Regions from separate parts of the Glutamicibacter sp. NPDC127525 genome, predicted to be linked through region 1. Evidence: predicted binding sites of a transcription regulator. Region 1 holds the regulator's gene; the other holds the start of a gene.
The links. Region 1 encodes Rex, which represses fermentation and respiration genes when NADH is low (regulators of the CRP and FNR family bind a similar motif). Its sites were predicted from a motif close to CTTGTGAANNNNTTCACAAG; they were not measured.
Positions count from the first base shown of each region.

Region 1 (15,992 bases):
GGTCTGCTCTACATTCCGCAGTTGGCCACGATTACCGCGACGTTCCCGGCGATGTTCCCTTCGCAGGTGCGCTTCGCAGGATTCGCGATTACCTACAACATCGCTACGGCGGTCTTCGGCGGCACCGCCGCGATGGTCAATGAAGCGGCCATCAATGCCACCGGTTTCCTGCTCTTCCCGGCCATCTACATGATGGCAGCGTGCGTGATTGGTGCGATCGCCATCAAGTTCATGCCGGAGACCGCCGGCGCTTCGCTGCGCGGCACCGCGATTCCCGATGCCTTGGACACCGGCATCCTCGCTGCGGTGCAGCGCGATGAAAACCGAACGTCCTGAGCCATCCAGCCGCCAAGGGGGCGCATCAGTTGAACTGCTCCCTTTAGCGGCTGGCGCATAATCGCTGGCGGCCTAGAAATCAATGCCCGGCCGGGCGTGCTTGCGAGCAAAATGCCATCCGCCCCACAACAGCAAGGCGAACACCGGAATTGTGGCGATCGTGTACAGCCCCACCGGGAAGACCTCGCCGTTTTCCCCGGTCAAGGTATCGAAAGAAATCAGGACGGTGATAACCAGCAAGGAAATCAATCCGACCCAACCGGTAATGGGCGACCCGGGCATGGGCAGCGAGGAAACAGAGCCCTTTTTCTTGCGCAGCATGAGCTGGCATCCGAAAATCGAGGCCCAGGTGAACAGCACGCCGATGGATGCGGTATTCAAGGCAAGGTCGAAGGCGAAGGAATCTCCGAGCCAGATGTTCAGGATGACGCCGGCAAGATAGACCACGCCCACGGTGATAACGCCGGTCGAGGGAACAAAGTGCTTGTTCATCTTCGCGAGCCACTGCGGAGCATGCCCATTGCCGCTCATGGTGCGCAGGATGCGGCCGATGGAATACAGGCCCGAGTTGCACGAGGACAGCGCAGCGGTAATCACCACCAGGTTCATCGCGCTGCCAACCCAGCCCAGGCCCATCTTCTCGAAGACCGTGACAAACGGGCTGACCCCGGATTCGTATTCGTTCCATGGCAGCACCATGGCCAGCAGGGAGACGCTGCCTACGTAGAAGACCAGGATGCGAACGACCACCGCACGGATTGCCGATGGAACTTCCTTTTCCGGGTTCTCCATCTCGCCGGCGGCAATGCCCACCAGTTCAATGGCGTTATAGGCGAAGATCACCGAGTTCAGGACCAGGATGCTGACGAAGAAACCACGGGGGAACATTCCGCCCTCGCCGTTCTCATCGCCGATGAAGAGGTTGGCCACCGACGCGGTGTGGTCTCCCACCTGTGCGTTGGTCACCACCATGTATGTACCCACGGCCAAGAACAGGACGATCGCGGTCACCTTGATGCAAGCTGCCCAGAACTCGAATTCTGCGAAAGCCTTGGCGCTGAAGAGGTTGATGGCCACCAGCAGCAGCAACGCGCAGAACGCGGAAACGGTTACCGGAACATTCGGGAAGAAATACTGGAAGTACAGGCCGATGGCGATCAGCTCGGCAATGCCGGTCATGATCCAATTCAGCACGTACATCCATCCGGAGATGAAGGCGCCCTTGGGGCCGAAGAGCTCAGCCGCATACGAGACGAAGGAACCGGAAGTCTGGCGGTACATGATCAGTTCGCCCAGTGCCCGCATCAGCAGGTAGGCCAATGCGCCAGCTACCAGATAGGACAGCACCAGCGCCGGACCGGTCGAGGCCAGGCGCCCGCCGGAGCCCATGAACAGGCCCACACCGATGGCTCCGCCGATCGCGATCATCTGGACGTGGCGGCGGCTCAGGGATTTCTTGTAGCCCTCGGCACTGATTTCCGGGGTTGCCGGGCGATGCTGACCAGATGGCATAGATGAACTCCTGACCTACGGACGCGTTCAATGAATCCGTGCAAAAATCGTGAAATGAATCCGGTGATTCACTGGATGGTCCAAGCCGTACGGGCGGGGATTCCACGCGCAACCGCGAGTCGGGCCGTGAAAAGTCTACTCCTCCTTTCTTAGAGTTCCGGACGAAACCGACTAGCATTCATAGGGTGAGTAGCCTGAATAATTCCGCATTGCCCGAGAAGGTCTCCGATGTCTTCGATCCAACGCGCTGGCGCGTGGTCGAGGGATTCGACTTCACCGACATCACTTACCATCGCCAGGTCCAGCGAGCGGCGGATGGAAGCATCGTGCGCGACCTTCCGACCGTGCGCATCGCTTTCGACCGCCCCGAGGTGCGCAACGCCTTCCGCCCGCACACCGTGGACGAGCTGTTCCGCGCCATGGATCATGCCCGCATGACCAGCGACGTGGCCACTGTCCTGCTGACCGGCAATGGCCCCTCGGAAAAGGACGGCGGACACGCATTCTGCTCCGGCGGCGACCAGCGCATCCGTGGCCGTGACGGCTACCGCTATGCCGAAGGCGAGACCCGCGAATCCATCGACCCGGCGCGTGCCGGGCGCCTGCACATCCTGGAAGTCCAGCGCCTGATGCGCACCATGCCCAAGGTTGTCCTCTGCGTCGTCAACGGCTGGGCTGCCGGTGGCGGCCATTCGCTGCACGTGGTCTCGGATCTGACCATTGCCTCGAAGCAGAACGGCAAGTTCAAGCAGACCGACGCTACCGTCGGTTCCTTCGATGCCGGATACGGTTCGGCATTGCTCGCCCGCCAGGTCGGGCAGAAGACCGCCCGCGAAATCTTCTTCCTTGCCCGCGAGTACTCGGCCGATGACATGGTCCGCATGGGCGCCGTCAACGAGTCGGTAGAGCACGAACGCCTCGAAGAGGTGGCCCTGGAGTACGCAGCCGACATCGCCCGCCAGTCCCCGCAGGCCATCCGCATGCTGAAGTTCGCTTTCAACTTGGCCGATGACGGCTTGGCCGGCCAGCAGGTCTTCGCTGGCGAAGCCACCCGCATGGCGTACATGACTGATGAGGCAGTAGAAGGACGCGACGCGTTCCTGGGCAAGCGCGACCCGGATTGGTCCAACTACCCTTACTGCTTCTAATCTTCCGCGACGGAACGAGGACCGGATATGGACAGACAACTCTCTGAACTGCTCGCAGCCTTGGCCACGGCGGCCAATGACGGGGGGCCGGCCGTTGAGGTATTGCTCGATGAGAGCAACCCCAACGGCTGGCGCATCGAGTACTTGGCACCACAGGACCTGCCAGGTTTCGAGCAGCCCATGGCAGTGGTGCGGACTTCCGGTTCCACCGGCCGGGCCAAGCGCACGGTGCTCAGCGTTTCGGCGTTGGCATCCAGTGCGCAGGCCACGGCCGAGTTCCTCGGCTTCGAAGGCCAGTGGCTGCTGGCCTTGCCGGTGCACTATGTCGCGGGACTGAGCGTGCTGACGCGTTCATTGTTCGCCGGCACCAAGCCCGTGGTGATGGACACCGAGGGCAGCTTCTCGGCCACGGCATTCACCGAAGCCGCCAATCAAATGATCGACTCCCGCCGGATCACCTCGCTGGTTCCAACCCAGCTTGCCCGGCTGCTGGATAACCCGGCGCCGGAAACCTTGCAGGCGCTGAAGCGTTTCGACGCCATCCTCTTGGGCGGCGCGCGAGCCAGCAAGGACCTGCTGGTCAGCGCCCGACACCATGGGCTGAAGATTTTCCAGACCTATGGGTCCTCGGAAACTTCCGGCGGCCTGGTCTACAACGGCACGGCCCTTCCCGGCGTGCAGCTGGCAGCGCATGAGGGGCGCATCTGGGTCGCCGGCCCCATGCTCGCCGACGGATACGCCAACTCCCCCGAAGCCACCGCCGAGCACTTCATTGAACGCGATGGTGTCCGCTGGTACGTCACCGATGACCTGGGCACCGTTGAAAAACAGCGCTTGAAGATCATTGGACGCATCGATGATGTGATCAATACCGGGGGCATCAAGCTTTCGGCATCGAAGATTGAAGGGCTGCTGGAAGAATTCTTCACGCAGGCAATCGTGGTCCCGGTGCCCGATCCGCAATGGGGCCACAGCGTTGGCCTGGCCTATGCGGGCCCGACCAATACCGCCGATGCCTTCGAAGCGGTGCGCCGGACCTTGGGCAAGGAAGCGGTGCCCAAGCACGTGCGCCACTACCCTCTTGGCTTGCCGCAGCTGCCTAATGGCAAGTTCAATCGACAACTGGTCATCGAAGAACTAGGCGTTCGCGACTAGTCTCGATTCGCCTTGCACGCCTAATCGCGGGAAACTAGAGGGTACGAGTTTCCGCTTGCCCTGAAAGGACAGAAAGTGGCCACACTTTCCCAGTGGGTTTCTGGGGCGCGTTTGCGCACCTTGCCTATCGTCATTGCCCCGGTTGTCATCGGTACCGCAGCCGCGCTGGGCGAAACTGGAACCGTTCATTGGTTCCGTTTCGTCTTGGCTCTGCTGGTGGGCCTGCTGCTCCAGGTCGGAGTGAACTACTCCAACGACTACTCGGACGGCATCCGAGGCACCGATGACGAACGCGTCGGCCCGCTGCGCCTGACCGGTTCCAAGCTCACCGAGCCGAAGAACGTGCGCAATGCCGCTTTCGGCTGCTTCGGGCTAGCCGCCATCTTCGGTCTGGTCCTGGTCATCATTTCTTCCTCGTGGCCGCTGCTGCTGGTAGGCGTCGCCGCGATCTTCGCCGCTTGGGGCTACACCGGCGGCAAGAACCCCTACGGCTACCGTGGCTTGGGCGATATTTACGTTTTCATCTTCTTCGGCTTGGTCGCCACCTTGGGTACCACCTTCACCCAGATCAACCAGCTGACCATGGCTTCGCTGTGGGGTGCCATCGGCACCGGCCTGATTGGCTGCGCCCTGCTGATGGCCAATAACGTGCGAGACATTCCTACCGATAAAGAGGTGGGAAAGATTACCTTGGCTGTGCGCCTTGGCGAACACAATGCCCGCTTGAGCTACGTGCTGATGCTGACGGTAGCCATCCTGCTCCCCTTGCTGGCCACCAGCGCCTTCCCGTGGATGTGGCTGATCCTGCTCACCTTCGTTCCTGCAGTGGCTCCATCGCTGCTGATGCTTCGCGAGCAGCAGCTGCCAAAGCTGGTGCTGGTGCTCAAGCAGACCGGCATGGTCAATGTCGTATATGCGGTGCTCTTCTCCTTGGCTATCGCCATCGAGGTTTTGGCCTAGCCACCGCTGCAGAAGGAAAAACGAGATGGGCTGGCCGGATCAATTGATCCGGCCAGCCCATCTCGTTAATTGTTCTGCCGGCCATGCGTGAATGGCTGGCTATGCAGTTCGAGGTGAACCTGCGTGGGGAAATTTACTCGGCGCCAGGGGTCTGCTTGCGCTGTGATTCGTCGAATTCATCCTCAACGGCTTCATCAGCTAGCTGCATCCTGGTCTTGTTTGCCGAGGTCTTGCTGAAAGCGTTGCGGATATCTTCGTTCGCCTTTAGCCGAAGTTTATTGAAGAAAAGGTAGGCCACCGCGAAGGCCACGACCAGGCCAATGATTCCGGAAACGAAGATTGGCCACTTCATACCTAACCAGAGGCCCAAGAAAACGGCTAGGAATATGCCTAGGCGGATAACGGTATATTTCACAAACTGCATAGTCTCAATTCTACCGGTGAACCTGTGAACAGGATTATCACTAGAATGGAAGCATGGTCCGCTTATTGATTTTCGCCGCAGTGGTTTCGGTTGCTTTGACGATTTATACCCTGATCGAATGCGCTCGTGCAGAGCGCCGCAGCATTCGTTCATTGCCTAAGCCTGCGTGGATTGCGGTCGTCATCCTCCTTCCGCTAATCGGAGCCGGTTTGTGGTTCCTCCTAGGTCGCCCTGTTGCGTCAAATGGCACCCCTGCGCAGAAGTCCATGGCTCCGGACGACGATGAGGATTTCCTGCGCCAGCTGGAGGTCTGGCGCCGCCAGCAACAGCGTGAAGCCGACTCGAAAGCGCGTGAGCAAGACCTCACTAAACGTGAAGACGTGCAGAAGGCCGATGGCGAGAAACCAGCCAAGCCTGAGGCCAAGGAACCGAAGCCAGGTGCAGAACGCAAGAACAAGCCAGAAGGCACCGACAGCTCTTCGTCTGAAACCGAATAACCCCCTAGTACTGCCGGGATCCCGGCAACCAGCCCAGCACGCGTACCAGCGCCGCTGGGCTTTTTCATGCCTCGTGGAAACTTCGGGCACTCTTGCAGGCGGCCAGGGACGCGGGGCTTCCTCTACGGGCGCTGGAGGGGCGGACGGGGGCAGGCGCCGGTCTGTGCCCCTGCACTTGAGTACCAGGGCCTGCAACGAACGCTTAAAGTACTGCGAGCGGCCTCCCCGCTAAAGGGAAACCGCTCGCAGTGCTGGATTCTTAGGAACTAGACTCCGGCGTAGGAGTGCAGACCGTCGAAGAAGATATTCACGATGGTGAAGTTGAAGACCACGCACAGGAAGCCGATGATCGACAACCAGGCCGAGCGTGGGCCCGTCCAGCCACCGGTGGCACGGGCGTGCAGGTAGCCTGCGTAGACAACCCAGATCACGAAGGACCAGACTTCCTTTGGATCCCAGCCCCAGTAGCGGCTCCAAGCGGCCTCAGCCCAGATCGCACCAGCGATGACAGTGAAGGTCCACATCACGAAGCCGATGGTGTTGATGCGGTAGGCGAAGTTCTCCAATGCGCCGGCACCTGGCACCACGCGCATGAAGGGCAGCTTGTCGTCCTGGCCAGCGGCCAGCCGGTTCATGCGAGCATGCTGTACCAGCTGCAGCACATTCATGGCGAAGCTGATGGCGAACAGTGCCGACGCCAGGACGGCGATGGAGACGTGAATGACGATCCATGGCGACTGCAGGGCAGGAACGAGGTGGCCAACCGGTGTCGGGAAGCCGATGGTGGCACCGCACAGCATCAAGGTGACCAGGCCGGAGATGAAGGATCCCATGAAGCGCAGGTCCTTGAAGATCAGCACCAGCAAGAAGACCAGAGCCACCAGGAATGCACCGGTGGACAGGAACTCGTACATGTTGCCCCAGGGCACTCGGTGCGCGGCTATCGCACGGGAAACCACGGCACCGCCGTGCAGGGCAGCGGCCAGCCACATCAGCACCACGGCAATGCGAGCCGTGGGGCGCTTGGCCGACAACTGCGTGTACTCCATCTTGTCGGTCACGATATGCTCGCCGACGTTGTCGGCACGCACAGCGGCACCCCGGCGCGAACGGGGCTTGGTGCCCACGGCGCCGCCGGCGCTAACCAGCAGTTCCTCGTCGCGCTTGAGCGCTTCGGAATCCATTTCGCTGATGGACTTGTTGGTCTTTGCCAGGTCCAAGGCGAAAATGATGAAGACCACTCCGTAGACCATGGCGGCCAGCAGCATGAACAACTGGCTGTATTCACCCAGCGTTTCATTGATTGGCGCTAATGCCCCAGCGTTATCCATTTACTGCTCCTTGGTTCTGCTCCTGGCTTGCCAATGGCCAAGCCTTGTCAAAGATCTTCTGTAGTTCTGCAGCTTCGCGTTCCAGACGCGGATCCTCGCCACGTGCCAGCAGTGCGTACTCGATACTACGCTTGCCGTTTTCTTGTTTCAGCTTCACCCAGACGCGGCGACGCGGGGTAAACAGCGAGACCGCAAGGCCGATCAGCGCCAGACCTGAGAAAATGCCGATTGGCAGCTTGCCCGGGTCATGATTGATGTCCAATGCAACGAAGCGCTTGAGGTCGTCAAAGGTAATCGAGCCCTTGCCGTCGGGCAGCTCGTAGGTCTGCCCCGCTTCGAGGATGATGCCGCCGGCATCCAAATCACGGCTGTTCAGCGGTTCCATCTTCTCCGTGTCCAGCACGAACACGTTTTGCGGGTTGCCGTCGTCAAGGCCCAGATCCCCGAAGTACGAGTTCAGGTGCAGCTGGGGGTTGATGGCGTTGGGATCGCCCGAGATGCCGAAGCCGTTCTCATCCACCAGTGCGGTTGGCAGCAAGAAGCCCTGGAAGCCCAGCTGCGATGGCTCGGCGTCCGGAACCTTCAGCACGAACATCGAGGTGTAGACCGAATCCTGCGGAATGGAAACCGCCGGGCCGGAATAGGAGACATTGCCGTTGCCATCCTTGACGGTGATCACCGGGGCGTAGCCATTGCCGACCAGGTACACGTCACCGCCGCTGATCCGCAGCGGATGGTTGACCTTCAGCTCCTGCTTCACTGGCTCGGCATCGGGCGATTCGCGCACCTTGACGTGGGCGGTGAAGTCCAGCGGCTGTCCGAAATGCGATTCGGATTCGCGGTCGAAGATGATGTCGAATTTGTCCAGCGTCACAGCAAAGGGCGGCAAATTATCGGCATTGAAGCCGGTGCCCGGGGTGAAGGAGTCGTAGGCCACCAGCGAATTCACGAAGGTCTCCCCCTCGACAACCACGCGCTGCCCGGTGTAGCCCAGGGCTCCGCCGATCGCGGCCGAAGCCAGTACGCCCATCAGCGAGATGTGGAAGAGCAGGTTGCCGATTTCGCGGGTATACCCGCGCTCTGCGGCAACCGAGGCCCCGGTGGCATCCTCGCGGCGCTCGACACGGTAGCCGCGCTTCTTCAGGATCCTGAACGAATCCTCGATGACCTGCTGGTCATCGGGCGTATCCGTCTCGCCTTCCAGAATTTCATGCGAGCTGTACTGGGGAAGTCGTTCCAGGCGCACCGGGGTCCTCGGCGGCGGGGTGCGCAAGGCTTTGGCGTGCTTCTTCACACGCGGGATGATGCAGCCAATCAGCGAGACGAACAGCAAGATGTAGATCGCGGAGAACCACACCGATGAATACACTTCGAACATCTGGAAGCGATCCAGCCATGGACCAGCGGTGGTGTGCTGTTCCAGGTACTGGGCTACAGATTCGGGGTTGGCGTCGCGTTGCGGGAAGATCGATCCCGGTACCGCAGCGACGGCGAGCAGCAACAGCAAGAACAAGGCTGTTGGCATCGATGTCAGCTGGGTCCAGATCCAACGCATGGAACCCATGAATCCCAGAGCAGGCGCGTCGCCAGTTCCCTTGGAATTCCGTTGTTGTTTCGCCATTAAATTGGCAACCTCACTTCATTGGCAAACCAGTTTTGCAGTTCTGCTACCCATGTTCCCCACAGACCGGTCACCATGACCAGTCCCAAGGCAATGAGTAGTACCCCGCCCAAACGCATGATGAAAACCTGGTGCTTGCGGAAGAACGCCAGCGCCTGCATGCCGCGCTGCAACCCCATTGCAATCAGGATGAAGGGCAAACCCAATCCGAGGCAATAGAACACAGTCAGGAGCGTTCCACGCCCTACGTTCGCGTCCACACCGGTGGACATGATCAGTACCGCACTCAAGGTGGGGCCGATGCACGGTGCCCACCCCAGGCCGAAGGTCAGCCCCAGAACCGGGGCACCCCACAGGCCTGCAGGCGGTTTCCTGTGGATCTTGCGGTCACGCTGCATCCAGGAGAAGCCGCCCATGAACACGATGCCCATGAAGACCACGACCAGGCCCAATGCCTGGGTGACCCAGGAGCCGTTGAACCTGAGCCACGCGGAGGCCTGGCTGAAAAGCACGCCCGCTGCGATGAAGACCACGGAGAATCCCAGGACAAAGAGCAGTACGCCGGAGACCACGCGGCCGCGCCGGTGCTCCTTCAGATCCGCACCAGTCAACCCGGTGACGTAACCGAGGTAGCCCGGCACCAGCGGCAGGACGCAAGGCGAAAGGAAAGAGACCAGCCCGGCCAGCAGTGCTACTGGGGCAGCCAGCAGCAACGACCCGTCCAGGACGATGTCGGCAAAGGGATTAGTGGTCACTGATCAGCTCACAACTCTTCGGTCAGAGCGGAGTCGATCAATGACTTCAGGGTGCCAGGCTCTACGGCACCGATCACGCGGGCACGGACACGGCCCTGGCGGTCCAGCACCAAGGTGGATGGAACCGCTTGCAACGGGACGTACTTGGTCATCGCCAGCTGGATGTCCCCGGAGGTATCCTGTACCGACTCATAGGGAATCTCGAAAGTGCGCTCGAAGGCCTTCGCCGCTTCGGCTTCATCGCGTACGTTGACGCCAATGAATTCGACTTTCTCGCCGAAGCCTTCAGCGATTTCCTTCAGATCCGGTGCCTCGATGCGGCACGGAGCGCAGGCGGCATACCAGAAGTTCATGACTACGGGCTTGCCCTGCCACTGCGTGAAGTCGATATCGGTGCCATGGTAGGTGGTGGCCTTGAGGGCAACCGGTTCGCTGCGCTTGGAAACTTCGTACTCTTCCACGGCGCCGTCGCCAGCGATGTAGTTCTTGCCGTCGCCGCTGTTTGCTTGCGCGGTCAGCGCATCTTCCTTGCCGCTGCAGGCAGCCAAGGGCACCACGGCGGCGGCAACCATGAGCGAACGCAACATGGTGCGGCGGCTCAAGTGGCGAGGATTAGGCACAGGATCTGTCATTTTGCTTTAGGCTCCAGGGATATTCGCCGCGCCGGCAAGCAGCTCGGGGCACGGTTCGGTGTAACGCACGGAGACCAATTCGTCTCCCTCAAAATCAAAGCTGGTGATGGAAGCCAGGGTGCACTCGCGCTGGCGCGGATCGTGCCACAGCGGCTTCTTCTCGGCGGCGCGGCGCGTAACCCAGATCGGCAGCTGGTGGCTGACGATAATGACTTCCGCTCCTTCGCCGTGCTCGGCGAGGGCGGCCTTGCGGTGCTCATCCATGGCCAGGCGCATGCGAGCAACCTGCTGGGCATATGGTTCGCCCCATGAAGGCTCCAGCGGGTTGACCAGCAGCGGCCAGTACTTCGGCTGACGCAGGTGCTCCGCAACCTTGGACAGCCCTTCCAGCTTGTTGCCGGCTTCGATAACCCGCTCGTCGGTGTGGACCTGCAGATCCAGAGCATTGGAGGTCGGCGCGGCTGTCTGCTGGGCTCGCAGGAGCGGTGAGGCCACCAGACGCACCACGTTGCCGCCTTCTGCTTGGCGCTTGGCAAAATATTCTCCTGCCCCATCGGCCATCTGGAATCCGAGTTCCGAGAGCCCGAAGCCGGGGATCCTGCCGTAGAGCATACGGTCAGGGTTGAAAACTTCCCCGTGGCGCAACAAATGGACGGTCGATAAAGGCATGCCTCCAGTGTCTCAAATATTCGGTGCAAATTAGCCATATTGTGGCCACCGTCAACTATTCACAGGACACGCATTGGAATCCCATATGGAAAAACCATCCTTTCGGAGGGGTTGCTCACAATCGACTGCCACTACGCTTAGTCAATAAGACAGTTCGACCAGAAGGACGCATCATGAGCGACAACGATCCTAACCAGCCGGGCCAGCCCTACAACCCGGGCCCTTCCGGCCAGGGTTCATCGCAGAACCCGTACGGCGAAAACCCCTACGGCCAGCAGCCCTCGCCGTACGGCCAGAACCCGTACGGCCAGAATCCGAATCCTTACGGGCAACCGCAGGCACCGGGCTACGACCAGTATGCCCAGCAGGGAGGTTACGCCGGCGTGCAGCCGCCGACCGAGCGGCCACGGACCTTGGCTATCGCCTTTGGCTTGATCATGCTCGCGGGCATCTTCAGTGCCCTCGCCAGCTGGCTGATGACCAACTCCAACATGATGGCCAACATGATTGGCCAGCAGTGGTCGCTGGTGCAAGAAGAGTTCCAGAACCAGATGCAGAGCACCCCGGGCATGGAGCAGGATCCACTGGTTGAACAGATGATGGCAAGCCCTGAGGCCTTCATGGCCCAGGTCAATTCCATGATGTCGACCTTCGTGATTATCTCCATGATCATCACCTTGGCCCTGTATTTCCTGGTGGGCTTCTTCGTTGGCCGCGGCGTGGGCGCCATGCGAATTATCGCCACGATCCTCGGTGCGCTTTCACTGCTGAATCTGGTGACTATCGTTCCAATGATCAGCATGTTCGCTGACACTCAAGCCGGAATTATCAACGCTGTCTACGTTGTGGGCATCTTGTTGGGCATTGCAGGCGTGGTCTTCGCCTGGTTGCGCCCTTCTTCGCAATACATTGCGCAGCGCCGCCAGGCTCGCCTGGCCGGCTTCCGCTAAACGCATGGCCGAGCCTCTTCGCGAGGCCCTGCAGGGACAATAAAGGCGTAGCCGCTCCATCCACCCAAGGGATGACGCGGCTACGCCTTTTCTCGTCTGCGCGGCTTCAGCCTTGAACGGCGAGGTATGCCAGGATCTGCAATTCAGTGGAAAGATCAACGCGCCGCAGGTTCATGCCCGCGGGTACGCGAAGCGGCATCGGTGCGAACGAGAGCACCGAGCGGACCGAAAGCGCGGCCAGTTCGTAGACCAGGTCCTGCGCAGCATCGCCCGGAATTGCCAGAACAGCGATGTTGATTTCTTCGCGTTCAACCACTGCGGCCAAGTCCGCGATCGCTTCCACGTGCAGCTCGCCGACCGGGCTGCCGACCAGTGCGGGGTCGATATCCAGGATCGCCTTGACGTTGAAGCCACGAGTCCTGAAGCCTGCATATCCGCTGAGCGCGCGCCCCAGGTTACCGGCGCCGAGGATGGCCACACGCCAGTCCTGGTTCAGGCCGAGGGTGCGGCTGATATGTTCTGCCAGTTCGCGGACCACGTAGCCCACCCCGCGGGTTCCGTAGGAACCCAACCAGGAAAGGTCTTTGCGCAGGATGGAGGGGTTCACTCCAGCTTCCTTGGCCAGCACCCCGGAACTGGTGCGTTCCAGGCCCTGGGCTTCCAAGGCGTTCAGCGCGCGCAAGTACTGGGTCAGTCGAGCCAGCGTGGCCTCAGGCAGGACCCGGGCTTCAAGCTCTGACATCTTCGTTCTCCCGCACTTTTCGGTGCTCTTGAAGAGCACAACGCATTTTCATTTATTCGGCAGCGGCTAGCTGCTCAGTAGTCGTTCCAGACGCTGTGCGTCGATGTGCCAGAAGTCGCGGACTTCTCCGTTGATCAGCAGAACCGGCACTTCCTCGTGGTGCTTGGCCAGCAATTCAGGGTGCTGGTCAATATCCAGTTCGGAAAACTCCATATTCAACCGGCCAGTCACCTCGGCCACGGTTGCGCGTGCGGCCTGGCACAGGTGGCAGCCTTCTCGAACCAACAGCTGGATCTGATTCAAAGTACTCACCTGCCTATAATCTCACGAGCCGTAACCGCCCTTAAACTTGGCAATGAAATAAACTGGATCAAATGTCTTCCATCGATCATCACCCCAGCCCGAATTCCGCCCTGGCTCCGGACACGGTCGCCGCTTTCTTCGATGTAGATAACACCCTTGTGCGCGGTGCATCGCTGTATCTGCTGGCCCGGAAACTGCATGAGCGCCGCTTCTTCCAATTCCGCGAAATCCTCTGGTTCGCGCTCAAGCAGTTGCGCTTCGCCGCGCGCGGTGAGCACCTAGGGGACATTCACCAGATTCGCGACCGTGCGTTGATGATGGTCCGAGGGATCCCGGTGTCCGAGATCGAGAAGATCGGCAACGAGATCTATGACGAATACATCGAACCCAAGCTATGGACCGGTACGGTAGCCATTGCTCGCCAGCATCGGACGGTGGGCCGTGAAGTCTGGCTAGTCACTGCCACTCCCCTGGAAGTGGCGAATGTCATCTCGCAACGTCTCGAACTTACCGGTGCATTGGGCACTGTAGTGGCCAGCGAAGACGGTTTCTACACCGGAGCGCTGGCCAGCCCGATCCTGCACGCTGCGGAAAAAGCGCAAGCGGTGCGCACCCTGGCGAAGGCTCGCGGCATCTCGCTGTCGAAATCATGGGCATACTCGGATTCCTACAATGATGTTCCCTTGCTTGAAGCTGTGGGACACCCCGTATGCATCAATCCCGATGCGCGGCTTCGCGCCTACGCCAAGCGCCGCGGCTGGCAGGTCTACGATTTCCGCACCGGCCAGCGAGCCGCCAAACTAGGCCTGAAGGCCGCTGGAGTGCTTGGTGCGCTCTGGGCGGCGCGACGGTCCATTCTGCGCCGTTCCGGCTCTTAGGCCGGCGCTGGGCGGCTTTGGATAAAGCAATCGCCACCGTTCAACAGTTTCACTGTGAAGCGGTGGCGATGATTGCCAAGCGGCAAATGCTCAGAAGTAGATTTACTTCTTATTACGACGCTGGTGGCGGGTCTTACGAAGCAATTTGCGGTGCTTCTTCTTCGACATACGCTTGCGGCGCTTCTTGATAACAGAGCCCATAGTGGTTCCTCACAAACTAAATAAATGCGTCAACCCCAAATGCCTGCTTGCGCGCGAGCCCAAGGACAAGGTTGACCGGACGTTAAACGTTCCTTAACAGATTACCCGCTTTTCGGTCATGCTCTGACCATCGCGCGGACTATCGACCGTAAGAACCGGTACCGTGCTGCGGATCAATGGCCGCGGCATTCAGATATGATTCCACGGCGTTTTCCGGAACGCGATAGGAGCGACCGAACTGAACAGCAGGCAAATCACCGGCGTGGATCAGCCGATAAACGGTCATTTTGGAAACGCGCATCATGTCGGCCACTTCGGCCACAGTCATGAAACGGGCTCCGGCAAAATTCTGTTTATCCGTCATGCGGGATATTCTCCTGACGCTGATCTCTTATTCGTCGCGTTAATTTAGCGAAGATGAACTTACACGACTTTGGATCAACATCGGCGGTTCAGGTTCACGTTCGCTTTGTACTAGTCTAATCGCACTTTTGTAACTTTTGCATCACGAAACACACACGTGACCATCTGAATCACATTTTTTGATGCCTGAACGAGACAATCCGCGTGATTTCACCGGGTCCCCAATGAATTCACGCGGATTGCAGCGCTGCAGATTATTAGATGACGCCCTGTGCGAGCATTGCGTCTGCGACCTTCACGAAGCCCGCGATGTTGGCGCCGGCGACGTAGTTCCCCGGCATGCCGTACTCGTCTGCAGTAGCAGCACAGCTGGTGTGGATGCCGACCATGATCTCAGTCAGGCGACGCTCGGTGTGCTCGAAGCTCCATGCATCGCGGCTGGCGTTCTGCTGCATCTCCAGAGCGGAGGTAGCAACACCACCAGCGTTGGCTGCCTTGCCCGGGCCGAAGAGCACCCCTGCATCCTGGAAGATCGAGGTCGCTTCAGCGGTAGTAGGCATGTTGGCGCCTTCGGCCACTGCGATGGTGCCAGCAGCAACCATCTTCTTTGCGGCCTCAGCGCCCAATTCGTTCTGGGTTGCGCAGGGCAGCGCCACGGTGCCTGCAACGTCCCAGACGCTGCCACCGGCAACGTACTTCACCTTCTTGGTGCCACGGCGTTCGGCATACTCGGAGATGCGGCCGCGCTCAACTTCCTTGATCTGACGCAGCAGATCCAGGTCGATGCCGCCCTCGTCAACGATGAAGCCGGCCGAGTCGGAAGCCGTAACGACCTTCGCTCCCAGTGCCTGCGCCTTCTCGATGGCGTGGATTGCCACGTTGCCCGAACCGGAAACGACCACGCGCTGGCCATCGAAAGTCTGGCCGCGGGTCTTGAGCATTTCTTCAGTGAAGATCACTGCGCCGTAGCCGGTGGCTTCCGGGCGAACCAGGGAACCGCCCCAGCTCAAGCCCTTGCCCGTCAGCACACCGGACTCGTAGCGGTTGGTGATGCGCTTGTACTGGCCGAAGAGGTAACCGATTTCGCGGCCGCCAACGCCGATATCGCCGGCTGGCACGTCGGTGTATTCGCCAATGTGGCGGTAGAGCTCAGTCATGAAGGACTGGCAGAAGCGCATGACTTCGCCATCGGACTTGCCGCGCGGGTCGAAGTCCGAGCCGCCCTTGCCGCCGCCGATGGGCATGCCGGTCAGGGAGTTCTTGAAGATCTGTTCGAAGCCCAGGAACTTGACGATGCCAAGGTAAACCGATGGGTGGAAACGCAGACCGCCCTTGTATGGGCCCAGAGCCGAGTTGAATTCAACGCGGAAGCCGCGGTTGATCTGCACGCGGCCTTCGTCGTCAACCCATGGCACTCGGAAGATGATCTGGCGTTCAGGTTCGCACAAACGCTGCAGGATTGCGGCTTCGGCGTATTCAGGATGCTTGACCGATACAGCTTCAAGGCTGTCGAAT
Region 1 is NZ_JBHXVN010000001.1:1,119,007-1,134,998, forward strand. Features, by position in the region: gene ACFVHU_RS05260 (MFS transporter) at 1-336, shown strand, start outside; gene ACFVHU_RS05265 (amino acid permease) at 409-1,848, opposite strand; gene ACFVHU_RS05270 (1,4-dihydroxy-2-naphthoyl-CoA synthase) at 2,034-2,996, shown strand; gene ACFVHU_RS05275 (AMP-binding protein) at 3,024-4,151, shown strand; gene ACFVHU_RS05280 (1,4-dihydroxy-2-naphthoate polyprenyltransferase) at 4,227-5,111, shown strand; gene ACFVHU_RS05285 (DUF4229 domain-containing protein) at 5,245-5,688, opposite strand; gene ACFVHU_RS05290 (PLD nuclease N-terminal domain-containing protein) at 5,589-6,032, shown strand; gene ccsB (c-type cytochrome biogenesis protein CcsB) at 6,299-7,363, opposite strand; gene ACFVHU_RS05300 (cytochrome c biogenesis protein ResB) at 7,356-8,984, opposite strand; gene ACFVHU_RS05305 (cytochrome c biogenesis CcdA family protein) at 8,984-9,739, opposite strand; gene ACFVHU_RS05310 (TlpA disulfide reductase family protein) at 9,748-10,341, opposite strand; gene ACFVHU_RS05315 (histidine phosphatase family protein) at 10,378-11,040, opposite strand; gene ACFVHU_RS05320 (DUF3824 domain-containing protein) at 11,214-11,990, shown strand; gene ACFVHU_RS05325 (redox-sensing transcriptional repressor Rex) at 12,097-12,771, opposite strand; gene ACFVHU_RS05330 (glutaredoxin family protein) at 12,799-13,044, opposite strand; gene ACFVHU_RS05335 (HAD family phosphatase) at 13,107-13,913, shown strand; gene ACFVHU_RS05340 (30S ribosomal protein bS22) at 14,016-14,114, opposite strand; gene ACFVHU_RS05345 (helix-turn-helix domain-containing protein) at 14,254-14,478, opposite strand; gene gdhA (NADP-specific glutamate dehydrogenase) at 14,735-15,992, opposite strand, start outside.

Region 2 (15,992 bases), 930 kb from region 1:
CGGCCTGGATACGTGTATAGTATTTCTCGTTGCCCGGTACGAGATCATGAGCACTACAGCTTCTGACTAGTAACGAAGTAGACATGGTGGGTATAGCTCAGTCGGTAGAGCGTCTGGTTGTGGTCCAGAAGGTCGCGGGTTCAAACCCCGTTACTCACCCCAGATCGAAAGACCTGGTTCGGAATGGAAATTCCGAACCAGGTCTTTTCTCGTTTCCGACGCCTTGAAGCGCAATCAGCAAGGCACCGGGCCTCGTTGATTCCAGACCGAACATCTGGAATCCAGAGGCACTCGCCACCAGTCCCCGCCAGCGAATCCGACACGGCGTTCAGCATCGCGCCGCTAGCCGCCAACCCGCCTTCACACCGCCGGCAATGGCCACCGCATGGAACCACCAGATGCCCAGGCACCCTGCCGACGCCGAAAAGATCGCTTCCATGGCACAGGTCGGGCGCCTCGACGCGATCGCACGCAACCCTGCCAGCAGTCTCGAAACAAACAGATTCCATCAAGCGGCAACCGGGTCGATTTCGCGTGGAGTGATCCGCAACCCGCGGGACAGTCCAGAGTTGCATCATTGGCACTGCGCGCCCCTGCATAACGAGCCACTTGCCTCCCCTAGGCCCCTATTCGAAGTATCACTGTCTCCGGTGAAGCCAACGCCATCACGCACGGATGCCGGTTGCAGATTCGTCGCCGACAGGACCGATTGAACAGGCAGTTCGAACCTGCCGGCGAGCGCAGTGCTGCCCGGATGCGGTGTTAAGTCATATTTCGGTGGCTAGGAACACGGATTCGAAACTATGTTCGAATGCGTTGTGTTTTGGGGTCTACCCCCGTGTTTTTCGAGACTTTTTGCGTTATCTAGTGACTTGAATCGTTGTTTGCCCTGGCGAATAGGCACGCATTGGCCTGAGCGACCATAATGGATGATGTACTTCGGCAAGCCAGTGAGCTTTATGCCTTCGTTCCATCCACCGAAAGGTACTCCCCCTGTGAAACGCGCGCTCTTTGAAGAGGACCACGAGCAGTTCCGTGAACTGGCTACGGAATTCAACGCCCGGGAGATTTCCGGTAAATACGCTCAGTGGGAAAAGGATCATCAGATCCCCCGCGAGGTGTGGCAGTCTGCCGGTGAAAACGGCCTGCTGGGTCTTGCAGTGCCTGAGCAGTTCGGTGGCATGGGCATCGATGATTACCGCTTCCGTGTAGTGCTTGATGAGCAGCTCGTGCGTTCGGGGCATCTGTCCGTAGCCTTGGCCTTCCACCTGCACGACGACCTGGTGCTGCCGTACCTGCTCTCCTACGGCTCTGCCGAGCTCAAGGCCAAGTGGCTTCCACGCATGGTCGATGGCTCCACCATTACCTCCTGCGCGTTTACCGAGCCTGGCGCTGGGTCTGACCTGCGCGCGGTGCGCACCAAGGCAGTCCGCGATGGCGATGACTGGCTGATTAGCGGCCAGAAGACTTTCATCGGCAATGCTGCGTTTGGCGATGCCGCTCTGGTGCTTGCGCGCACCGATGGCGAAAGCGGACGGGCGGGCGAGCAGTCATTCTCGCTGTTCATGGTCGAGCGTTCCGAGGGGTACACCAACGGCAGCCCCTTCGACAAGATTGGGCTGCGGGCTTCTGATACCGCTGAGCTGTTCTTCGACGATGTCCGCGTCTCAGCTGCAGATCTTGTTGGCGAGGCTGGACAGGGCCTGGCCCATGTCAAGGCGCAGCTTCCCCAGGCCCGTCTGGCTATTGCCGTGGCTGCCTCGGCGATCTGCACCGCGTCCTTCGAGCAGGCGCTGGAGCATGCGAAGAACCGCTCGACCTTTGGCCAGGCGCTGACCGAGTACCAGAACACCCGTTTCGAACTGGCTAACCTGAAGACTGAGGCGCATGTCACCCAGAGCTTCGTGGACCGGGCCGTCCTGGCATTCAACGACGGCGAGCTGGATCCTTCCGAGGCTGCCGAGGTCAAGCTTTGGGCTAGTGAGAGCGCTAAAAAGCTTTCCGATCAGGCATTGCAGCTGCATGGCGGCTATGGCTACATCATGGAGTACCCGATTGCCCAGTCCTTCACTGCCTCCCGCTTGCTGACCATCTTTGGTGGCACAAGCGAGATCATGCGTGAAACTATTGGACGAGCACTCTAAGCACTTTTGAAAGGAACCGATCACGTGCCTATTCGGCAGATCACTGTTTACGGAGAACCTGTACTTCACAAGCGTGCGGTGGAGGTCACCGAGTTTGATGGCGCCTTGCGCGAGCTCGTTGCCGATATGCACCTCACCATGGATGAAGCGCATGGCGTGGGCCTGGCGGCTCCGCAGATCGGTTTGGGCCTGCGCATGTTCACCTACGTCTTCGCGGACCAGGACGATGCTCCCGAGCGGGGCGTAGTGATCAACCCCAAGCTGACGCTTTCAAAGGTGTCGCAGGCTCCCGCAGATGCTGATGACGACTCCGAGGGCTGCTTGTCCGTGCCCGGGTTGAACTACCCGCTGCAGCGTGCCGACTATGCGAAGGTGGAGGGTTTCGACGAGTTCGGCAATCCGATCTCTTTCGAAGCGCACGGCTGGTTCGCGCGCATCATGCAGCACGAGTACGACCACCTTGATGGCTACCTCTACGTGGACAAGTTGCAGCCACGCTGGGAGAAGAAGTGGAAGAAGGCCAAGAAGGCTCTGGGTTGGGGCGTGCCTGGCAACACCTGGTTGCCGGGTACCGATGAGGATCCATTCGGCCACTAGGCCTCCCGCCGCCTACCGGGCAGTCTTGAAGTCCAGATACCGCTGATGCAGCGCCGCACCGATTTTGCCGGTGGGCGCTGTTTCTGCGTTCCAGAGCTTCGAAGCCCTGCCTTGTTCTAGCCAGAAGGGCAGGAACATGCCGTTCTTGCCGGGCAGGATCTGCGCAGCCATCTGCTCGTCGGCTACCAGCGTGCGATTCGCGTAGCCCAGGTAGTACTCGTCAAAGGGACCGAGCAGGCGCAGTGGCAGCCCGGTGGGCTCCATCGCTTCAAGCTCCCGGTGGGCGCGGCTGCCGGCGATGACCCAGTAGCCCTCCCCGCGCTCATCGCTTCCTGCGCTGGACAGCAAGCCGCCGAGTGCTTCTGCGGCGGTTCTCATGGTGGTCAGCGTCTGTCCCGTGTACCAGGCTGCGTCGCGAAGGGTAGCTGGCCCATGCGAGTGCAGGTACCGGCGCAAGAGTTGCGCCAACGGATCTCCTGGTTCCCGGTGACTTGCAATCCATTCATCCACGAGCACGAAGTCCTGCGCGATGAGTTTCGCGTCTTGTGGAATGGGCCCCTGGCAGATCAACCCGTCCAGGACGAGGACCTGCAGGATAACCAGTCCTCGCTGCTGGCCGGTCTCCATTCCATTCTGGTTCAGTGCCTTGAAGAGCGCGGAGCGGCTGGCTTGCCCGTGCTCCTGCAGATGCGCGCTGATGATGCCAGCTGCCTGGTCAATGTCCTGGGTGCCGATCTGCAGTCCCCGCATCCGTGTGGCCGAGGAGCGCAAGGTGCGTTCACGTGTTGCGCGAGTCATCCAGCGCGCATCTTCGGCCAAGCAGATATGCAGCGTGCCCCGCATGGTCCATGACCGCACGAGCCGGCCTTCGCTGAAGAGCGCATCGACTTGCTGGCGGGATTCTTGCGCTGCGGAGCGCTGAGCCAGCGCGTAGCGTCCTGCAGCGAAGTCCTGGGACTGGAACGCGAGCATGTGTTCTGCGGCCTGCAGTACGGATTCTGCCGGCTCCAGTAGCAGCTGGCTCGCCATGCGCGCCGCCAGCGTCCGGGTACTGTCCATTAACCAACCTCGATCCAATGCTTGATGGCCTAAAGCCTAGCAGTGCGGGGGTCCAGAGATGCCCGCGAAGCGGCGCACCTGCAGCCGCCGTTGACGCAGGGACGGCGCAGGCTCAAGCGGACCTCCACGCCCGGATGCGCGCAAAGGTCGAGACCTGCCTGGACTTTGCTGGAGAGGTGCTGGCCAGGTACTGGTTCTCGTTGGCCCCCTGGACCCGGAAGGTCCTTTGGAGGGCTTCGTGCCACCCGGATGGAATAGCAAAAGGGACCATCCCAGCGCGCAATGCGTTGGGATGGTCCCTTCAGCTGCAAGCAGCGAGGTCCTAGGCGGTGACGGCTTCAGCCTTCACTGCAGGCACTGCAGCCGGGTGGGTGCCGGCCATCGATTCGATGACGCGCACAACCTGGCAGGAGTAGCCGAACTCGTTGTCGTACCAAACGTAGACGACAGCGTTCTTGCCGGACACGATAGTGGCCAGGCCGTCAACGATGCCGGCGCGGCGCGAGCCGACGAAGTCGGTGGAGACAACCTCAGGCGAATCGATGTAGTCGATCTGCTTGTGCAGGCTGGAGGTCAGCGAGGTTTCACGCAGGTAGGCGTTGAGCTCTTCCTTGGTGGTCCCGTTCTCCAGATTCAGGTTCAAGATCGCCATGGAGACATCCGGGGTCGGTACGCGGATGGCGTTGCCGGTCAGCTTGCCTTCGAACTCCGGCAGGGCCTTGGCCACTGCCTTGGCGGCACCGGTTTCGGTGATCACCATGTTCAGCGCTGCCGAACGGCCGCGGCGCTCGCCCTTGTGGAAGTTGTCGATCAGGTTCTGGTCGTTGGTGAACGAGTGAACGGTCTCGACGTGCCCGTGGGTGACACCGAACTTGTCGTTCAGGGCCTTGAGCACTGGGGTGATGGCGTTGGTGGTGCACGAGGCAGCGGTGACGATCTTGTCTTCTGCGGTGATCCACGAATCGTTGATGCCGTGGACGATGTTCTTCAGATCGCCCTTGCCCGGTGCGGTCAGCAGGACGCGGGAAACGCCCTTGGCGGCCAGGTGCTGGGACAGGCCGGCCTCATCGCGCCAGCGGCCGGTGTTGTCCACCACGATGGCGTTGTCGATGCCGTGCTCGGTGTAGTCGACGGTGGTCGGGTCATTCGAGTAGATGACCTTGATCAGGGTGCCGTTGGCGAGGATGGTGCTGTTTTCCTCGTCGACCGTGATCGAGCCTTCGAAGCGGCCGTGCACCGAGTCGCGGCGCAGCAGCGAAGCGCGCTTGACGATGTCGTCATCCGAGCCCTTGCGGACCACGATGGCGCGCAGGCGCAGGCCGTAGCCGCCACGCTCGATCAGGATGCGGGCCAGCAGGCGTCCGATGCGGCCGAAGCCGTAGAGGACAACGTCCTGGGGTTCAGCGTCGGTTGCGCCGGCCTGGCCAACCTTCTCGCCCAATTCATCGGCCAGGAAGGCGTTCAGATCAGCGGAACCGGATTCCTTGAACTTCTTGTTCACGCGGCCGAGGTCAACTGCTACCGAACCGACGTTCAGGGCCTCGATGGCATCCAGGATGGCCTTGGTGTCGTTCAGGTCGAGCTCTTCGCCATCGATGCGGCGCACTACGCGGTGGGCCTTGATGATGTCGATGGCGGACTGGTTGATCAGCTTGCGGCCGTAGACGGAGGTCACCACATTATTCTTGCGGTACAGACGTCCGATCAGTGGGATCATGGCCTCGGCGAGCTCTTCGCGCCCGCTCCATTCTTGCTGGGCAACGACAGACTGCTGGGTCACAGAAAATCCTTCCAATTCAGCCGACTCGCAGATCCATAAAGTCGGTTGGCACCGTGGGAAGCACCATTGCTTTTGCGGTGGCACGAGGTAACAGGATCATCCTCGTAAGTACATGATCCATTCTAGACCGTGCGCAGAAAAACTGAGGATCGGGGACTGTGAATCATCTCACCAGCGCACTAAGGGCTGATGCCGGCGCAATCGCAGGAAGGAAGAGTGTGAATGGGATGGCCGATACGCCGGGTTTTGTCGCGCCGAAGCGGGACGGTCATCTATCTACGACTGCCGTTGCCGGCAGCCTCTAGCGGTCCACCCGACTGCATGGGGCGAACAGCCCTCATAACGCAGTCTGTCTGACCTTGCTCCGAGTGGGGTTTACCTAGCCACCCCAATCACTTGGGGTGCTGGTGGTCTCTTACACCACCGTTTCACCCTTACCAGGAAAACCTGGCGGTCTATTTTCTGTGGCACTAGCCTGCGGGTTACCCCGAGTGGGCGTTACCCACCACCCTGTTCTGCGGAGCCCGGACGTTCCTCGGGGCAATTGCTTGCCACGCAACCGTCTGGCCATCCCATTCACTACCAGTCTAATGCGTTGGGCGCGGCCTGCGGACCACTTCCGAACGCTGATTCGATCACAGCCGGCTTCACCCGAACCGCTGCGCCTCAAGCAACCGCAACCAGATTTCGCTGATCGTCGGATAGGCGGGGACCGCATGCCACAGCCGGTCCAGGCTGACCTCGCCGACAATCGCAATGGTGGCCGCATGCAGCAGTTCCGCGGCATCCTGGCCGGCGAAAGTGGCGCCGACGATCACCGAACGCGCCTGGTCTATCACCAGCTTGGCCCGCCCGGAATACCCGTCGGCGTGCAGGCTCGCCCCGGCCACCGCACCCAGATCGTGCTCGAGAACCGAGATCTGCAAACCCGCGTCGCGGGCCTGGCGTTCGGTGAGTCCGACCGCGGCGATCTGCGGATCGCTGAAGACCACGCGCGGCACCGCATGGTGGTCCGCCGTGGCCGCATGCCTGCCCCAAGGCGCATCGAGAACCCCGGTTCCATTGATCCTCGCGGCAATGGCCTCGCCCGCGGCCCTGGCCTGGTACTTGCCCTGGTGGGTCAGCGGGCTGCGCCCGCTGGCATCCCCCACGGCGTAGAGCCAGTCGGTGCCCGCCACGAGCATCGTGTCATCGACCTGCAGCCGCCGGGACGGATCCACCCCGAGTGCTTCGAGTCCCAGGTTCCCGATCTCCGGCCGCCGCCCGGTGGAGACCAGCACTTCCTCGGCTTCCAGGAGGGATCCTCCGGGCAGCTGGAGGCCGGCTATCCCGCGCTCATCGCGGTGGACCTGCAACGGCGTGGTGTCCTGGTGCACCACTACCCCGGCCTCGGCCAGCGACTGGGCCACCAGCTCGCCGGCGAACGGCTCTTCGCGGCCCAGCAGCTGACCGCGGGCAAGGATGGTGACCTTGGATCCGAGGGAGGCGAAGGCGAATGCCAGCTCCACCCCGGCAACTCCGCCACCGATGATGGCCAGCCTCGGCGGGATCGCCTTGGCCGCAGTGGCTTCCCGGGTGCCCCACGGCCTGGCTTCAGCCAAACCCTCGATCCCAGGCAGAACCGGAGTGGAGCCGGTGGCCAGGACTACGGCCCGGGCGCAGTACTCCCGGCCCTCCACCTGCACCAGGCCGCGCCCGGAAAGCCGCGCCCGCCCGCGGATCAACTCGATGCCGGCCGAGCGCAGCCACTGTTCCTGCCCGGCGTCATCCCAGTTGCTGGTGAAGGCATCACGCCGCGCGAGCACCGCCTCGGGATCCAGCGCACCAGTCACCGCTTCGCGGGCACCGGGAACCCGGCGTGCCGCGCGCAGCGCATCGCCGCTGCGCAACAGGGCCTTGGAAGGCATGCATGCCCAGTACGAGCATTCCCCGCCCACCAGCTCGGATTCGACGATGGCCGCCTTCAGGCCCTGCCGGGTGGCATAGTCGGCAGCGTTCTCCCCGGCCGGCCCGGCGCCGATCACGATCACGTCGAAATCGCAGTGCTGCCCGGAGGCAGTTTGGCTAGCTCTTGAGATCTGCTGGGGCATGTTTTGTCCTTGCTCTGCGTGAAGCGCTGCTGGGTCGTGGGTTCAGCCTAGCCAGATCTGCGCTGCGGGTACATGCCCTGGGCAGAAGATCAGGTGAACTCCGATAAGCTGGAAAGCGTGCTTATTTTGTTGCCGCCTTCCGAAGGCAAGACCGCCCACGCCGAAGGTTCTCCATTCGAAATCGAGGATCTGTCTTTTCCGGAGCTTTCCGGGGAACGCCGCCTGGTGCTTGACGCCCTTGCTGAAGTCTCAGCACGCGAAGATGCCATGGACCTGCTGGGAGTCGGAGCGTCGCTGGCCAAGGAAGTAGCGCGGAATATCAATCTGCACACCGAGCCCGCAGCCAAGGCGCACGATATCTACTCGGGCGTGCTCTTCGAGGCCCTGGACTACGCGAGCCTGGGCGAAGCGGCGCAGCGGCGCGCCGATGAATCCATCATCGTGATCTCCGCCCTGTGGGGTGCCGTGCGTTTTGGCGATCGCATTCCGCCCTACCGCCTATCCATGTCGGTCAAGCTCGAGCCGCTGGGCAAGCTGGCCACCTGGTGGAAGAAGCGCCTGGCTCCGGTGCTGGATGCGGTGGCCGGCGACCAGCTGATCGTTGACGCGCGGTCGAGCACCTATGCGGCCGCCTACAAGCCGGCCAATGGCAACACCGTTGCGGTCAACGTCTTCCAGATGCGCAATGGGACCCCGAAGGTGGTCTCGCACTTTGCCAAGCACACCCGTGGCGAGGTCGCCGGTTTCCTGGTCCAGCAACCGGTCGCACCGGAAAACCCTGGAGAATTGCTCGAACTGGTCCAGACCAAGTGGGAAGCGTCCCTCATCGAAGACAAGAAGGGCTTGGCGCTGAACATCCTGCTGCCGGAAGACCACCAGTTCACCACCGCCAAATAGCCCAATCAGGATTTGCAGTCCACTACCCCTCCGGCGTTGCCACGCGAAGAATCCTGACTGCAACCGCCGGCCTCGCAGCACCCCGGGCTTCGTTATTCCATGCAGACCCCTTCCAAATGTGATGCAGTTCACTTAGGCTTCACGTATGACATCCTACGTCATACGTCCTTCCTGATTACAGGATCCCACTCACCTGCGAGGAACTGGCCCATGCGAATTCGCTCTAGGCTTCATCATGGAAAAACCCTGGCGGCTGCCATCGCCATCTCCCTAGCCATCCCCGTCATCAGCGCCCACGGGGCGCTGGCGGCAAGCACGTTGGACGAAGCTGATCCCGGTGCACCTCCCGGAAACTTCTCCGAGATCAATCTGGGTTCCGACCGCACTGCCCAGAACTTCTTCTACCGCATTCCGGCGATGGCCCATCTGGGCAATGGCGTTATCATCGCTGCCTGGGATGCCCGCCCCGGCAGCGCCGCCGACGCTCCGAATCCAAACAGCATCGTGCAACGCAAGAGCACCGACAACGGTGCCACATGGGGCGCGATGACCACCATCGCCGCCGGCTTCCCCGGCTCCGCTGACGAAGGAAAATACGGCTATTCCGACCCAAGCTACGTGGTGGATGAAGAGGTGGGGAAGGTATTCGCCTTCTTCGTCTATTCAAAGGATCAAGGTTTCCATGGCAGCACCTGGGGTCACGATGACGGGAACCGCCAGGTCATCAGCGCCGCGGTGGTCGAGTCCACTGATGACGGTGCTACCTGGAGCAAGCCACGGTTGATCACCGATGTGGTCAAGCCCGGCGACCACGCAGTACCCGGAGCGGTCCGCTCCACCTTTGCCACCTCTGGCCAAGGAATCCAGCTCACTCGCGGTGAATACGCCGGCCGCTTGGTACAGCAATATGCCGGTGATGTCATGCAAGCCGATGGATCGCGGGCTATCCAAGCCTATTCGGTGTACTCGGATGACCACGGGGCTACCTGGCAGCGTGGCGAATTCACCGGGAAAGCCATGGACGAGAACAAGGTCGTTGAGCTTTCCGATGGACGCTTGCTGCTCAACTCCCGCGATAACAGCGGCGGCGGCTACCGCAAGGTCGCAATTTCGTCCGATGGCGGCCACAGCTATTCATCGGTCACTCAGGACAGGAACCTGCCTGACCCCACCAATAATGCCCACATCACGCAGATGTTCCCCGATGCCGAAATCAACAGCAGCCAGGCCAAGAAGCTGCTATACACCGGAGCCAACTCGCAAGCCTCCCGCTCCAACGTCTCGGCGAGGATCTCCTGCGATGACGGCAAGACCTGGCCGGGGCTTCGCACGATCCGCCGAGGGTTGTCTGCCTATTCGGTGGCAGGTGCGCTCGATGGGGGCAAGTTCGGTGTGTTCTACGAGGCCGGCTATACCGACAGCATGCAATTCGCATCCTTTGATGAAGAGTGGCTGAATTACGTTTGCGCCCCAATGCAAGCCAGCACATTCAAAGCCGATGCTGGAACGACCGTGGACGTGCCGGTCACCATCACCAACCAGGAAGCCCAAACCATTTCGGGAACCATAGACATCGGTGCATCGAACCTGTTCAATGCGGCAGCTACCCAGGTCACCGATCTTGCATCGGGCCAGAGCACCACCGTTAACGTGCCCATAACCATTGCGGCGACAGCTCTCGGCGTCCAATCATTGCAGCTGCAGTTCACGAGTGCGTCCGGAAGCACTTCGCAGGCCACCATCGCAGCTCAGGTGGCCGGCCAAGAAGTCACCGGCATCGAGGTAGTCGGCCAGCGCGGCGATGCGAGCCGCGACCTGGCAGCAGATCCCTACGCGGTGGGTGAAAAGGTGCCATACAGTTTCCGCGTGAGCAACATCGGCAATATCAATCAATGGGTAGTTCCCGCAGAAGGCAATTTCTCACCGTTTGCTGCCAAGCCGGTAGGCGAATCCAGTCCAGCAGGGAATTGCCGCTACTCAAACCTCGGTGCTGACAAGTCCTACACCTGCGCAACTCCGCGCCACGAGGTGACGGATCAGGAAATAGCGGACGGTTATTTCGTTCCTCAGACCCGCTGGACTTCAGGCCGCATCGGCGAATACACCAGCGTTGTGGATGAATACACCGTTACCGGCGAGGAAGTAGATCTGCTGGATCGCCAACCGGCCTTCAGCGTTGAAGTATCCCAGCCGGCAGTAGCGGACCGTCCGGGGAACTCCTCTTCGAGGGCCGGCGCTTGGGTCAACTTCGAGGTGACTGTCACCAATACAGGCAACGTGCGATTGACCGATCTAGAAGGACCGGGGTTCAGCGTCGTCGAATTGGCGGCCGGGCAGTCAAGGACTGCAACCATCAGCAGATTGCTAACCAGCCTGGAAATCTCAGAAGGAAAACTGACCAAGGGTTCGTTGCTTGCAACTGCCAGCAACGGGCACAGAGAAGTTGAAGCCGAGTATTCGCTGGCCGAGGTGAAGCTGGCGGAGCGCTAGGGCCTCGTAAAAGTGCGCGAGGAGGCCGCGGCAGATCTATCCGGCTGCTGCCAGCACCCTGAAGAAAGCAACCGGTGCGATCCGGGATTGGGTATTTCCTGGATCGCACCGGTTGCTGGTTCACACTTCAGCTTGTGTCAGGGCCGCTACTAGCTCAATCTCGAAACCGGCAGCATCTTCCAAATACGCCGCGTAGTGCTTTGGTCCCCCGGCGTACGGGTGCAGCTCCGGGAACATCAGGGTGAACCCGTGATCCAGCGCCTGGGCAGCCAACGTTTCCACCGCCTGCCTGGTTCCAGCATGGAAAGCCAAATGGTTCAGCCCGGGAGCCAGGCGGTCATGCCGTTGCCTTTTGGCATCCGGTCCGGATTCCAGGACTATATAGAATCCATCGCGGGCATAGCTGATGCCATCAGCCCATTGGGAATCCACTACATAGCCAAGGCGAGTGAGCAGCCAGCCCAGGGAAGCTGTACTGGCTGCCAAATCCTCAACCCATATTTCCAGATGATGCAGCATGGAACTCACTGACTACGGAGTCAGCACGAAGTCCCATGGATCGGAATTCACTTGGGAAACCTCGATCTCCACGGTGTGGCCAAGATCGTTGAGCACATTGCCCAGGGCGCGGGCACCAGCCGACAGCCAGACCCATTCCGAAGCGAAGTGGGAGACATCGATCAGGTAAGGGAACCCGCCGTTGGCAGCTTCGCGTGCTTCGCTTGCCGGGTGGTGACGCAGATCAGCAGTCACGTAGACATCGGCCTGGTGCGAGCGCACCGCGTCAAACAGGGAATCGCCGGCACCGCCGCAAAGGGCGACCTTCCGGATGATGCCTGTACGGTCTCCGGCGACACGAACACCGCCAGCCACCGCTGGGAGCACGGTGTAAACGCGTTCAGCGAAATCCTCGAGCTTCATCGGCTTCTCCAAGAAGCCCACCCGCCCCAAGCCTTCTTCTGGCAGTCCATCCTTGGACTCGATCAACGGCACGCAGTCCTTCAGCCCGAAGGCATCGGCGAGGGCGTCGTTGACTCCCCCGATGGCGCTGTCGGCATTGGTGTGCGCCGTAAGCAATGCGGTTCCGGATTCGATCAGGCGGTGAATGGCTTCGCCCTTGAAATTGGTGGCGGCAACCTGGGTGACTCCGCGCAGGAGCAATGGGTGGTGAGTGATCAGCAGATCGGCCCCACGCTCGATTGCATCCTCGATCACCTCCAGCGTTGGATCAACAGCCATCACGATCTTGGAAATCTGCTGGCTGGTACGTCCGGTCACCAAGCCAACGGCATCCCAATCTTCGGCCAATGATTTTGGCCAAAGTTCCTCAGCTGCTTCAAGGACGTTACCCAAGGTGGTCTGCGGAACCGAGGTGTCTTCCACCGGTTGCTCAGGCGTTTCTCCGGTAACGGGCTTGAGCGTCGAGGCATCCAGGGAATCGCTGCTCTTCCCCAGGTCTTGCGAGTTATCTGCCTTGCTCTGCATACCCACCACCCTACGCGGTGGGTATGGGGATGGAACAGAATGCAACGCCGCAACGTTGTGAACTGTGTGAGTATTCCCAGCCTTCAGTCCCCTCATCAATTCAGCCCGTTCCTGGAAGTCCAGGACACCAAGTTGAGCACCTTCGTACTAGCCGGCGGTTGCTTCTGGTGCTTGGATGCCGTGTACCAGCGAACGCGTGGCGTCCACGCCGTGATTTCCGGATACATCGGTGGCCACACCAAGGATCCGGCCTACCGCGAAGTCTGCAGCGGCACCACCGGCCATGCCGAAGGTGTCGCCGTGATCTTTGATCCGCAAGTGGTTCCGGCCGAAGTCATCTTGGACATGTTCTTTACCGTGCACGACCCGACCACGCTGAACCGCCAGGGCTACGATGTGGGCACGCAGTACCGCTCGGCGATGTTCCCGCTCGATGACCAGCAGCGTGGCCTCTTCCAGGACGCCATCGAGAAGTTCTCGCGCGTATACCCCAATCCGATCGTCACTACGCTCGAAGAGTCCAAAGATTTCTATCCTGCCGAGCAAATCCACCAGGATTATTACTCCGAAAACCAGGAAGTCGGCTATTGCCGCGTGATTATCGATCCAAAGATCGCAAAAGTCAGGAAATATTACGCTCAATGGCTAAACGAAGCCTAGTCGCGCTTTTGGCCTACTAGGGTTAGTTGTGAACCTCATAGGTGTCCGGCGGTTACGCCAGATTCCGGCAATTATTTCGCCGCAACCAACTGCGGCCGCATAGACTCACGTAAGGATTGCATACAAGATGGGCAAGATCTACAACAACGTCACCGAAGTCGTCGGCAACACCCCGCTGGTGAAGCTGAACCGCGTCGGCGAGGGCCTGCCAGGGAACATCGCTGTGAAGCTGGAATTCTACAACCCGGCGAACTCCGTCAAGGACCGCATCGGCGTGGCCATCGTTGATGCAGCCGAGGCCTCTGGTGCGTTGAAGCCAGGCGGCACCATCGTTGAGGGCACTTCGGGCAACACCGGCATCGCACTGGCGATGGTCGGTGCGGCCCGCGGCTACAAGGTCATCTTGACCATGCCTGAAACCATGTCCACCGAGCGCCGTGTGATGCTGCGCGCTTTCGGCGCCGAGATCGTGCTGACCCCGGGCGCCGACGGCATGCGCGGGGCTGTGGAGAAGGCCAAGGAAATTGTTGCGACTTCCGAGAACGCTATCTGGGCGCAGCAGTTCGCCAACACCGCGAACCCGCAGGTCCACGCGGAGACCACCGGTCCGGAGATCTGGTCTGATACCGAGGGCACGATCGATGTCCTGGTTGCCGGCATCGGTACCGGTGGCACTATCACCGGTGCAGGCCGCTACCTGAAGGAAAAGAACCCAAACCTGAAGATCGTGGCCGTTGAGCCCAAGGATTCCCCGATCCTCAATGGCGGAAAGCCCGGCCCGCACAAGATCCAGGGATTGGGAGCGAACTTCATCCCCGAGGTGCTCGACACCGAGCTGTACGACGAAGTCCTGGATGCCAGCATCGAGGATTCGGTATCGACCGCTCGCGCGCTGGGCGTCAAGGAAGGCATCCTCGGCGGCATCTCCGCTGGCGCAGCCGTTTGGGGTGCGGTACAGATCGCCGCGCGTGAAGAGAACGCCGGCAAGCAGATCGTTGCGATCATCCCGGACTTCGGTGAGCGCTACATCTCCACCCTGCTCTTCGACGACATCCGCGGCTAAGTCAATTTGCAGAAGCAGAATAAATCGGCGCGAGCCACTGTTGGGTCTATAGAGAGACCTGTATCGGTGCAGCTCGCGCCGATTTGCTGTGTGACATCTGCGGATTGTCCCCGAGCGAACCGCAACCCCTAAGGTAGTATTCATGAGTTTTTTCTCCCGCCTGCGTGAGGATTTGGCCAACGCACGCCAGCACGATCCGGCAGCGCGAAGCGATCCGGAAAACTTCTTCGTGTATTCCGGACTGCACGCGATCTGGCTGCACCGGTTGGCTCACAAGATGTGGCAGAACCCCTCGCTGAAGTGGCCAGCGCGTTTGCTATCCCAGGCGAACCGCGCCCTGACCGGGATCGAGATCCATCCCGGCGCCACCATTGGCCGCCGCTTCTTCATCGACCACGGCATGGGCATCGTCATTGGCGAGACTGCCGAAATCGGCGATGACGTCATGCTGTACCACGGGGTGACCCTTGGCGGCCGTTCACTGGCCAAGGTCAAGCGCCACCCGACCATCGGTGACCGCGTGGTCATCGGTGCCGGAGCCAAGGTGCTCGGCCCGATCGTCATCGGCGCCGATTCCGCCATCGGTGCGAACGCCGTGGTCGTCAAGGATGCCCCCGAAGGCTCGATTGTCACCGGAATCCCCGCACAGAACCGTCCGCGCAGGCCTGAAGAACGCAAGCCTGCTGTAGACCCGGCCGAGTACATCGACCCGGCCATGTGGATCTAGTTCTATTCCTCCTGCCACTGCGGCAGAGCAAACCCGCCCAGCGCACGGACCGGCCACGGTCCGCCTGCTGGGCGGGTTTTCGCTTTCGCCCCGATCCTTGCGGGCAAAGCAAAACATCGATGCCCGGTGCCACTGCGAGTCTGGTACCGGGCATCGATGCCTCTGCGAGTGATGGAAGCCGCTTAGGCCAGCTTGTGCTCACCTGATTCGCTGCCATCGGCCAACTCAACGATCTCAGCCTCGGGATCCTGGGGCTGGGCGCCGAGCTTGCCACGGGTCAGCTTGTGCATGATCATGGCCAGCGCGCCGTCACCGGTCACGTTGGTTGCGGTGCCGAAGCTATCCAGGGCAATGTAGGCTGCGAACATCAGGCCGACTTCGACCTCGCCGAAGCCCAGCATCTGTGCGAGCAGTCCGGCAGCGGCGGCGATAGCGCCACCTGGCACGCCTGGTGCTGCAATCATCATGACGCCGAGCATCAGGATGAATGGGAAGTAGGTGCCGAAGGAAACGTCGCCACCGGTCAGCAGGAGCACTGCGATGGAGAAGCAGGTGATCTTGACCATCGAGCCTGAAAGGTGGATGGTGGCGCACAGCGGGACGACGAAGCCGGCTACCGTGTCGGAAACACCATTTTTCTTGGCTGATTCCAGCGTCACCGGAATGGTTGCAGCCGAGGATGAGGTACCCAAGGCGGTGAAGTAGGCATTGCGCATGCCCCACAGTGCGGCCAGCGGGTTGCGCTTGTTCATCGCCCCAGCGATGGAGTACTGCACCAGCAGGACAACCAGGGTCAGTGCGAAGGAGACCACGGCGACGAAGAGGAACTTCTGCACTACGGTGACGGCGTCCCCGGCAGCGGACAGATCCAGGAAGATTCCGAAGATGAACAGCGGCAACGCGGGAACAATCACACGGCGGATCACCATCTCGATAATGCTGCGGAACTCCACTGTCCCACGGAAGATCACGGTGGATCGGAAGGCCGTCAGGCCCAGGC
Region 2 is NZ_JBHXVN010000001.1:184,131-200,122, reverse strand. Features, by position in the region: gene ACFVHU_RS00875 (hypothetical protein) at 1-85, opposite strand, end outside; tRNA gene ACFVHU_RS00870 (tRNA-His) at 87-162, shown strand; gene ACFVHU_RS00865 (acyl-CoA dehydrogenase family protein) at 996-2,144, shown strand; gene def (peptide deformylase) at 2,169-2,741, shown strand; gene ACFVHU_RS00855 (winged helix DNA-binding domain-containing protein) at 2,754-3,800, opposite strand; gene ACFVHU_RS00850 (glyceraldehyde-3-phosphate dehydrogenase) at 4,123-5,580, opposite strand; RNA gene rnpB (RNase P RNA component class A) at 5,800-6,155, opposite strand; gene ACFVHU_RS00840 (dihydrolipoyl dehydrogenase family protein) at 6,228-7,670, opposite strand; gene ACFVHU_RS00835 (YaaA family protein) at 7,788-8,567, shown strand; gene ACFVHU_RS00830 (exo-alpha-sialidase) at 8,778-11,057, shown strand; gene ACFVHU_RS00825 (VOC family protein) at 11,178-11,576, opposite strand; gene ACFVHU_RS00820 (Nif3-like dinuclear metal center hexameric protein) at 11,589-12,542, opposite strand; gene msrA (peptide-methionine (S)-S-oxide reductase MsrA) at 12,675-13,202, shown strand; gene cysK (cysteine synthase A) at 13,330-14,265, shown strand; gene epsC (serine O-acetyltransferase EpsC) at 14,408-14,992, shown strand; gene ACFVHU_RS00800 (dicarboxylate/amino acid:cation symporter) at 15,175-15,992, opposite strand, start outside.
Region 2: a site for Rex is predicted at 5,736-5,755, ahead of ACFVHU_RS00850 (glyceraldehyde-3-phosphate dehydrogenase). Genes of this name have one in related genera too.